One region of the Paenarthrobacter ureafaciens genome, then DNA from elsewhere that is predicted to be linked to it. Evidence: riboswitches for the same ligand, from Rfam matches in the RefSeq annotation. Region 1 holds a riboswitch; each other region holds the start of a gene.

Region 1 (3,268 bases):
GATTTGGGGTGGACGTGGTCTATGGTGTGGGCTGTCTTACCGCAGTAGGCGCAGCGGTGGCCGTCGCGGCGGAGAACTCCGCGCCGGCTGACGGCCGTAATCCTGTTGTACCGCGGCCGGATGTAGCGATTGAGGAGGATCACGGACGGGCGTCCCAGAATCTCCTGCGGCCCGACGACAGGTTCGTCGCCTTCGGCCACTACGCTTGCTTTTCCGGTGAGCACAAGGACCAGCGCCCGGCGGAAGGTAACTACCGCCAGCGGTTCATATCCAGCATTCAGAACGAGTGTGCGCATGCACGTACCTCTTAACGGCCGCACCCGCCAGGGGCACGAGGGCCGGCTGCCCTCTGCATGTACGGGCTGTGGATCGACACCATAAGAGTAAGCACTTATATGCCATATCAACGAATTATCAGTGGAATTAGCTTGTGATGTCGCCCACAGGCCCCGGTCCTGCCCCTTAAGACGGAAATACCCCGCAGGTGAAACCTGCGGGGTATTTCCTCAAAGTTCGATCAGCCGTTGACCCGGATGAAGACCGGACCCGAGCCGACGTTGACGCTGAACAGAGCAGTGGTGGATCCGTTCCATCCGCCATGCACTGCCATGCCGTTGCCGACGTAGACGGCGATGTGGGCCTGTCCGGCCAGACCACCGTTGGCGTAGTAAGCGAGGTCGCCCGGCTGGGCTTCCGCTGCGCTGACCGTACGTCCAAGGGAAAGGTAACCCGCAGGCCAGTCATGGAAGTTGATACCCACGGCTGCGAGGGAGTTGGTGACCAACATGGTGCAGTCCTGGGTCACGCCGAGCTGGGCGTAGGCTGCAGCGGCAATGGCCGCACCGAGGCCACTGGAAGCAGCCGGAGCCTTTGCTGCCGGTGCAGCGTTGCTGACTGCCACGGTTGCGCCGCCAGCAGCGTTGGAAGCTGAGGCAGTGGCTTCCTGTGCGGAGCTCTTCGCTTCAGCCTTGGCCGGGGCTTTCTCCACGACGGGCGCGGGCGCCTCGACCGTGGTGACAACCGGGCTCTCGTAGGAGATGGCAACGGTGGAGTCAGCGGCGATGGTGGACTGCACGACGGACTGGATGTCCAGGGAGGTGGTTGAGGTGGACTCGCGATCCACATTGGTATCCGCCGCATTGGCAGCAACGCCACTGGTCAGGACCAAGCCCGAAGCCGCGGCGATGACGGCTGCCTGGCGGCCGACGCCACCGGCGTTCACCGAAACTGCCTTTGCAATCACGGCAAGTGAGCTGGTCTTGGGAGCCTCGGCCCGGTGCCGCGCAACCTTGTTTGCACTGGTCATGATGATCTCTTTTCGTTTCCGCGTGCTGCTGGGAAGCACGCGGGTCATGGGCAGGCCAGCACCCGGGGGGCGCGCTGGCTTACCTGGACGGTTTTTAGCGCAGGGTGAAGAAGGAGGAGGTTCCGGTAGAAGCTACCGAGTGAAGCAGCGTGCCCTGGCTGGGGTTCAGGGCGCTGACCATCATGCCGTTGCCGACGTAAATGCCAACGTGGGCACCGCCGTTCTGCATGACGAGGTCGCCGGGAGCGGGAGTGCTGGTGGGCTTCATGGCGGTCCATGCATTGACGCGGGGGATGCTGATGCCGGCCTGCGCGTAAACCCACTGGGTGAAGCCGGAGCAGTCCCAACCGTTGGGGGTGGTGCCGCCCCAGACGTACGGGTGGCCGATGCCGGTGTACGCGATTGCTGCGAGGCCCGAAGCCGCGGCGCTGGCTGCGGAATCCTTGGAGCCGGCGGACTTGGCGGTGACTGCGCCCTCGCCCTGGCCGGCATTCTGGTTGCCGTTCGCCTGGGAGCGCTGCGTGGTCTGGGAAGCGCGCTGGATCTTGGGGGCTTCCTTGGTAACCACAACGGGGCTCTCAAAGGAAACAGTGGCGGTTGGTTCCGCCGTGACGACGGCGGTAGTCACCAGCTGCTGTGCGCTGGACTCAGCCTTGGAAACGTCAGTATCCGCTGCCTGGGCAGGAAGGCCGACGCTGAGGACCAAGCCCGATGCTGCTGCAAGGACTGCGGCCTGGCGGCCGACGGTTCCGGCATTCGCTGAAACAGCCTTGGAAAGAGTGTTCAACGGGGTAACCGTCTGGGCGCGGTGGCGCGCAGAAGTAGTGCGTGATGACACGAAGGTAGCCTCTCCCAATGCCTGCGAGGTGAGCTGTCGGATTCGGATGGGAGTCATCCGGCCACACGCCGTTGGAAGCGTTTGTGACTTAACCCCAAGGCCCTCTTTCGAAGACCAAAATTGGTTCCCCCGCCCCTGCCAGACGAATTATGCGAACGGACCTTGAGTGGTGGCAGAGCTAGGCAATCCACCCAAGTGCATCGGCCCCCTAAAAAGCCGATGCGCTTTGTACGGTACAACAGTTGAACTAAAATGTCACATTCAGATCACGGGGCGTGTCAAGAATGCGAGAGACGACCATCAACTCGGGTTAGAGCCAGCCCATGGGGTCGACGACTTCGCCGTTGACCTGGACTTCGAAGTGGAGGTGGCAGCCGGTGGAAGCGCCCGTGGTGCCGCTCAAGGCAACGGTGTCTCCGCGATTCACGGTGTCGCCGACCTTGACTTTGAATGACGACAAGTGGTTGTAGGTGGTTTCCAGGCCGTTGCCATGGTCCACCACCACGCGGTTGCCTCCACCGTATTCGTGCCAACCCGCAAAGGTGACCTTGCCCGCCGCAGCAGCGTGGACTGCCGTGCCGCACTGGGCCACGAAGTCCTGGCCGCGGTGGAAATCGCCGCTGCCGCCTGTCAGCGGGCTGATGCGGTAGCCGAACGGTGATGCGGTGCTGAGGGTGTCCAACGGGCTGGCCATGGTGCCCTTGGAGGAGCTGGCCTGGATGCTTCCCACGGACTGGGCGCTCAGCAACTGCTTGAGCTTGCCGTCGGGATCCGCCTTGGTTGCCACCGCGGCGCGGCTGAAGTCGATCTTGGCGGACGCTTCCGCGGAGACCTCTGGCTGGCTCCCGCCGCCCACAGCCAGTGCGGCCTCAGTCTGCCCGGACTCGGACGTGGCCATGACGGGACTCGTTGCAGGCAGGCCGACAGTGAGCGCAAGACCGGTAGCAGCGAGTGCTACGCCGGCCTTCTGCCCTACACCACTGGCTGCTGCGAAATCGGCCACCTGGCGCATCGGGCTCTTACGGCGGCGCACCTGACGCTGGGTGTCGCGGGGCCGGATCTCCGATACTACGCGGGCTGGCCGCAGCTCAGTAGCGGGGCCGGTAGCGCGTCGACGGCCCCTG
Region 2 (3,268 bases), 1.4 Mb from region 1:
TTGCCCCGGTCCTGCTGGTGCAACTCCTGGTCCTGGCGCCCTTCTATGTCACCATCCTTGGTGTGGCCGGAGGGGCGAAAATTCCCTGGAAGCGGGTAGTGCTGCAGCCGTTGGGGAATCCCATGATCATCGCGTCAGCGCTGGGTGTGGTGGTGGCGTTGACCCGGTGGGAGGTTCCGGAACTGGTCCAGCGGCCCATCGATATGTTGGCCGGAGCTGCCGTTCCCATGGTGCTGCTCGCCTTCGGGATGTCCTTGGCGGGCCGCGCTCCGCTGCAGAAGGGCGACGGCCGGGTGGAAACCGTGGTGGCGACGCTCCTGAAACTCGTGGGGATGCCCTTGGTGGTCTGGGCGCTGGGGCGGTTCGTCTTCGGGCTCGAAGGGCAGCACCTCCTGGCGGTGGTCATCATGGGTGCGCTTCCCACGGCACAGAATGTGTTCCTTTTCGCTTCCCCGTACGGCCGTGGCACTGTTGTTGCGCGCGACGTCATCCTCCTGACCACAGTGCTCTGCGTGGGGGCCTTGCTGGTGGTCGCGTGGCTCTTGGGGTAGCGAAACATGTGACCGACCCGGGGGCGGAAGAGCCGGGTGGCAGAACAGTCGGGTGGCAGAACAGTCAGGTGGCAGAACAGAAGGCAGGAACCCTTGCTGGGTCCCTGCCTTCTTGGCTTTTTTGCGGCGCCCGTCAGAAACGGCGCAACCGCTGGTGGCTCCAGCGGCCCATCCGATGGCGGAAAGTGGCCGTCCGGCTGCTGCAGCAGTACCGGCCGTGCCAGCCGATGTGGGTAGTGGTGCGGGGCATGCGGGTGCTCACTTGAGGACCCCCTTGGCTGCGTCGAGCAGGCCGTCCACGTCCAGGCTCGGAACCTCCGTCGGTGCGCTGGACTTAGGGGCGGAGCCCGGCTTCGGGGAGTCGCTGGGCCGCGGCTTGGAAGTCTGCGTCGTCGTCGGCGTGGGCGTTGGGGTGGTGGTTGGCGTCGTCGTCGTTGAAGGCGTCGTGCTGGGCGAAGGCGCCGTGATGTTGTCCGACGGCGGTGCCGGCTGACTCGGAACGGGCGACGTCACGCCCGGTACCGGAACCACGGCCGAAGGGGCGTTGGACGGAATCCACTTGGGGTCGGCCAACGAAACCTGCGGCGTCGGAGTGGACGACGGCGGTGCTGCCGCTGCCGGAGAGGCTGCTTCGACTGCGGACTGCCCGGTATCCGTCGTAGCGGCCGACGTCGAGGACGCGGTGGAGTAGGACGGCGTCGGGCCAGGAGTGGCCGAGCCCGTTGCCCGGCCTTCGCCGGAATTGTTAGCGCCACTGGCCTGGTTTTGGGTGTCCTGGCCGAAGATCGGCAGGTCCATGGCTTGGCTTACCGTTCCCACCGTGAGGACCAGGCCCAGTGCTCCGGCGACCACCGCCATGCGCTGGCTCATGGTCTTCACGGACGCTGCCTTGGTCAGGACGGCGTGGGGTTCCTTGGTGAAGGATGAGGAAGCAAAGGAACCAAAGGCCGACTTCGCAGCATTGCGTCTTGCAGCGGCTCGTCCTGCCGCAGGGCGTGCGCCGTCGTGTTGGCCCCGGGCGGTCTTGCGACTGGCCAGTCCGGCGGCGGCTGTAGCGTCAGCGGCGATCCGGGCCGGCGTCTTGGGCTGGGCGGTCCCGGCCTCGGCGGCAACGTGCGCCGAAACCACCGGAATAGCGGCAGTCGCGGGCTCGGCCTCAGCGGCAGGCTCCGCCGGCGTGGCCTTCACCACGGGGATGGCAGCCGTGGGCGGCCCGGGCGTAGTGGACTCCGAGCGCGGAGGAGCGGCAACTACCGGGATGGCTTCGGTGCGCGGCTCTTCGGTGGGGGATTCAGCGGGGGTTTTGGAGACGGACTCTGCACTCGGTGCAGCTTCCGGAGCCACGACTGCCTGGGCCGCGCGCTCGCGTTCCATCGCCCGACGCTGCGCTCGTGTCATGGGCGCAGCGGTGGGGTCGGTTGCGGTGGCGGGTGCCGCCGTCGTGCTTTCCATTTCGGTGGCCGGACCGCTGGGCTGGGCCCGACGGCGTCCGGTTGGCTTGGTGGGCTGGCCGTCCCCTTGGGCACGGCGCGGCTGATCCATGGTTGGGGACATGGTGTTTGCCTCTCAACGCCTGCGAGGTTAGCTGTCGGGTTCGGACGAGGCCGTCCGGCCGCACGTGGCGGCTTCACCCCAAGGGCCTGCGGGGAACAGGCCCGGGAACTCTGGGTCCCCCGTCTCTGCCGCGGGTCTGGCGGGATTCCGGGATGCGGCAGAGCTCGGCGTCAGCCCGGAAGCGGCCCAGCGGAGATACGGGTCGCCCTACGAAGTTACAGCAGCAGGGAAGTAAAGTCACATTAATGTAACGGACGGTACATGAGGGCCGGCAGCGCCCGCGCTGACGGACGGACGCGCCACACACCGTCCACATATCCCTGGTGAGCACTAGCTTTCGGCGTCTACCGGTCGGTAGACATGAGCTATGGACCTACCCGTGATGCCACCCGTTTCGCCCATGCTCGCCAAATCCGTGCCCAACATTCCTGAGGTTGGGCACTACGAACCCAAATGGGACGGGTTCCGGACCATCGTCTTCAGGGACGGGGATGACGTCATCCTGGGCAGCCGGAACGAGAAACCCATGACCCGGTACTTCCCTGAGCTGGTGGAGGCGTTGAAGAAGAACCTGCCGGAGAAATGCGTGGTGGATGGCGAGATCATCCTTATTTCCGGCAACCGGCTCGACTTCGAAGGACTGCAGCAGCGCATCCACCCCGCCGACAGCCGCGTCCGGATGCTTGCAGAGAAGACGCCGTCCTCCTTCGTCGGGTTCGACCTCCTGGCCCTCGGGGACGAAGACCTCACTGCCCGGCCGTTCTCCGAGCGCCGTGCTGCGCTGGAAAAGGCGCTCGCCGATGCCGAGCCGCCCGTGTACGTGACGCCTGCGGTCACCGACCTTGAGCGGGCACAGGAATGGTTCGTGCAGCTTGAGGGAGCAGGGCTCGACGGCGTGCTGTCCAAACCGCTCGACGGTACCTACCAGCCGAACAAGCGGGTGATGTTCAAGACCAAGCATGAACGGACGGCGGACTGCGTGGTGGCCGGTTTCCGTTGGCACAAGACGGCGGACGTCGTGGGGTCGATGCTGCTGGGGCTCTATGACGATTCCGGCAAACTCCACCACGTTGGAGTGGTGGCCGCCTTCCCCATGGCGAAGCGGAAGGCGCTGGTGGCCGAGTTGGAACCGTACCAGGTGGAGATCGCGGACCACCCCTGGG
Region 3 (3,268 bases), 210 kb from region 1:
CTGCCCGACGCGCTCGATGACGCCATGGGAGAGCAACCCGGCCCGGCGATCCTATGCCTCCAGGCCGGCAACCTGCACTCGGGCGCCTTCGATCCCATGGCTGACTCCATCGGAGTGGCCCGCGACCGTGGTGCGTGGGTCCACGTGGACGGCGCCTTTGGTTTATGGGCGGCTGCGAGCCCGAAACTGCGGGAACGCCTGGCAGGTGTGGAGCTCGCTGATTCCTGGGCCACCGATGCCCATAAGACACTCAACGTTCCCTACGATTGCGGCCTGGCAATCGTGGCCCGCCCCGAAGCCATGAGGCGTGCCTTCAGCGTTCATACGAGTTACCTGATAGCGACGGATGCCGGGCCGGGGGACCCTTTCGAGAAAGTTCCGGAGATGTCCCGCCGCGCCCGCGGTATTCCGGTGTGGGCTGCCCTGCGCCAATTGGGCCGGAACGGTGTCATCGACATGGTGGAGCGGTTGGCCGAGAACGCGCGGGCGCTCGCTGACGGCCTATCCTCGATCCCCGGGGTGGAAGTGCTCAATGACGTGGTGTTCACGCAGGTCTCGGTGAGTTTCGGGAGCGACGAACGTACGCGCAGGATCACCCAGCGGCTCATGGCAGAAGGCGCCGTGTGGATGTCAGGTTCTTCCTGGCAGGGCCGGGACATCCTGCGGATCTCCGTCAGCAACTGGTCCACGGACGACGCCGATGTGGCGGCGTCGGTGGAAGCAGTCCGGCGTGCGGTGGAGCAGGAACCCGAAGCCTAGTTAAACGCCAACGCCGCCCCCGGTTCCGCCATCCGCTCCTGTAGGTACTGGTGCGTGCGGCGGCAACGGGAGCGGCTTCTCAGGCAACGTCCGGGTTTAGTACCAGTTGTTGGCCAAGTGGAATGCCAAGGCTGCGGACGGCGAACCGTAGCGTTCCTTGATGTAGTTCAGGCCCCACTTGATCTGGGTCTGGTAGTTGGTCTGCCAGTCAGCACCGGCGGAAGCCATCTTGCCGGCCGGCAGCGACTGGACAATGCCGTAAGCACCGCTGGAAGCGTTGGTGGCAGTGGTGCGCCAGTTCGATTCCTTTTCCCAGAGCGTGTTCAGGGCGGTCATTTCACCCGGACCCCAGCCGTAGTTGGCCAGGATGCTGGCAGCGTAGGCCTTTGCGGCGGCAGGATCATCAATGGCCTTGGGGGCTGCAGCGGCGGCAGCAGCTTCTGCGGCAGCCTTGTCCGCAGCGGCCTTGGCGGCGGCGTCGGCTGCAGCCTTCTCTGCTGCTGCCTGGGCAGCAGCAGCCTGCTCGGCGGCGGCCTTGTCAGCTGCGGCCTTTTCTGCGGCAGCCTTCTCCGCAGCAGCCTTTTCGGCGGCGGCCTTGGCAGCTGCGGCCTTTTCAGCAGCGGCGCGCTTTGCGGCCTCAGCCTGGGCGGCGGCTTCAGCGGCAGCGTTCTCGCGGGTCTGCGGGTCCACCTGGACCGAAGCCTGGGTCTGTGCTGCCTGGCTCATCTCCGGAAGGTTGAACGTGGCGTTTGCGGCCTGCCCGAGCGATGCAACGCCCAGCGCGGCTGCGACGACGCCGGCTGCTACCGACATGCGGTGGCCGGTCCTACCCTGGCGGGCAGCGTTCTTCAGGACATTCTGCGACTTGGTCAGGGGAGCGTTGTTTTCGTCACGGTGACGCGCCTCATGGCGCGACTGATCCTTGAATTCAGACATGTGTGATTACCTCTCAGCGCCTGCGGAGTTAGCTGTCGGGTTCGGATGAGGTCATCCGGCCGCGCGTGTAGCTGCGGCTTCACCCCAAGGGCCGGCGCAATGCCTGGCCCGGAGACTCTGGGTCCCCCGTCTCTGCCTCGAAATCAGAACGGAACTCCGGGAAGTGGCAGAGCTCGGCGCATCCCGGGTGTGGGCCAAGGTTGGGGCGACCCACTCGTTCGACGGTACAGGAGGTTCAAGCGAAAGTCACATTTAGGTAACAGAGATCACGACGCCGGTGCGTCGCCTTGCCGGATTCGCCGCGGTGGGGATGTGCCCCAAGGAAGGGCGGGGCAGGATGCGCCACGGCGCCGCGACAATCGGGGGCACTGAGGCTGCGCGGGGGTTCGCAGGTGGCGTTCGGAGCTTTTAGCAGATTGGGAGCCTGAATATCGAGTCTGGCGTCCACTTCGATTGGACAGCATCCGTTTCAGATCGTGAGATTCCGCTTGTCGGGCGCTCGCGGGAATCCAGAGGGGCATCATGCGCCATTGATCGAAGAAAGTTCAGCCAGAACGCAATATTTCTGCCCTTGACCGAACAAAACCGCATTCATTTTTGCAATCCGCTGAATTGTGATTTGCGGCACAATACTCGCGCTTATCTCAGAATGTGGACGTTTCCGCCCTTTGTTACTTGCGTGTTGTCATTGTTACGTTGCACACTTCCAATGTGAACAAGAACTCAACAGCACCTGCAGCCGCAGCAATCTTCTCCAGCTCACCCGCTGGTGACGAGTCCCGCTGTTGTCGAATGCAAGCCTAACTTCCCACCCCAGAAAAGTTTCAGGCATTCGCCCCCTAGCCCACCGTTGGGCGCCCCTCCCCAAACTCATTGCGGGGACACCAGCATTCGAAGCCGCGATGACGGCTATTCACTTTTGAGGTAAGCACTCCATGTCAGTTGCATCCGGATACGTCCACATCTCCGTCCGTAACGCCAACAAGGCCGCTTCCAACGCCGGCCTCCGCCCCGGTTTCGGTAACCGCCCCGGTTACGCACCCGGTACCCAGGCTGCTGCCCAGCAGGCTCCGGGCTACGTTCCCCAGGGCTACAACCCGAACTCCTACGGACAGTTGCGCGCCGTGCCTGCCGCTACCGAGCCCGCAGCCATGACGGCACCCACTCCGGTGGTGGCCCAGTCCGAGCGTCTCCGGCCCGTGGCCAATGACAACGTAGCCCGCGGATTCGTGCTCTACATGGGTATTGACGAAGAGACCGCGGCTGCTGCCGGGACCTCCATTGCCAAGCTGGCCCAGGAAATCCGTGCTTACGCCCAGTCGCTCGTGACCGGCGCGGAAAGCTATGCCGCCGTCGCCGTTGCTCCCGCCAGCGCACCCGGGTCCGCACTCGACGTCGTACGTTCCACATTCGGTGACCCCACCGTGGCCGCACGCCAGCGCACCGAAGCCGCACGTCCTGCGCCCCAGCAGGAAGCGCGCCCGTCCGGCGTGCTCATCGACCTCGCCCGCCGCGAAGTCCACCTCGACGGCGAATCGCTTAACCTGACGTTCAAGGAATTCGAACTCCTCAA

Evidence for each region. A riboswitch is a leader RNA that binds a small molecule or an ion and turns the genes downstream of it on or off. The one in region 1 is predicted to bind cyclic di-AMP.
Region 2: another riboswitch for cyclic di-AMP. It lies ahead of AUR_RS08500 (hypothetical protein); the one in region 1 lies ahead of AUR_RS15015 (C40 family peptidase).
Region 3: another riboswitch for cyclic di-AMP. It lies ahead of AUR_RS14055 (aggregation-promoting factor C-terminal-like domain-containing protein); the one in region 1 lies ahead of AUR_RS15015 (C40 family peptidase).

The regions. Positions count from the first base shown of each region.
Region 1 covers NZ_SBHM01000007.1:2,291,500-2,294,767, reverse strand. The annotation lists gene AUR_RS15025 (HNH endonuclease) at 1-296, opposite strand, end outside; gene AUR_RS15020 (NlpC/P60 family protein) at 518-1,306, opposite strand; gene AUR_RS15015 (C40 family peptidase) at 1,401-2,144, opposite strand; cyclic di-AMP (ydaO/yuaA leader) riboswitch at 2,149-2,308, opposite strand; gene AUR_RS15010 (M23 family metallopeptidase) at 2,455-3,268, opposite strand, start outside.
Region 2 covers NZ_SBHM01000007.1:928,457-931,724, reverse strand. The annotation lists gene AUR_RS08505 (AEC family transporter) at 1-551, shown strand, start outside; gene AUR_RS08500 (hypothetical protein) at 810-2,105, opposite strand; cyclic di-AMP (ydaO/yuaA leader) riboswitch at 2,108-2,257, opposite strand; gene AUR_RS08495 (ATP-dependent DNA ligase) at 2,473-3,268, shown strand, end outside.
Region 3 covers NZ_SBHM01000007.1:2,081,443-2,084,710, forward strand. The annotation lists gene AUR_RS14050 (pyridoxal phosphate-dependent decarboxylase family protein) at 1-759, shown strand, start outside; gene AUR_RS14055 (aggregation-promoting factor C-terminal-like domain-containing protein) at 856-1,695, opposite strand; cyclic di-AMP (ydaO/yuaA leader) riboswitch at 1,701-1,854, opposite strand; gene AUR_RS14060 (winged helix-turn-helix domain-containing protein) at 2,631-3,268, shown strand, end outside.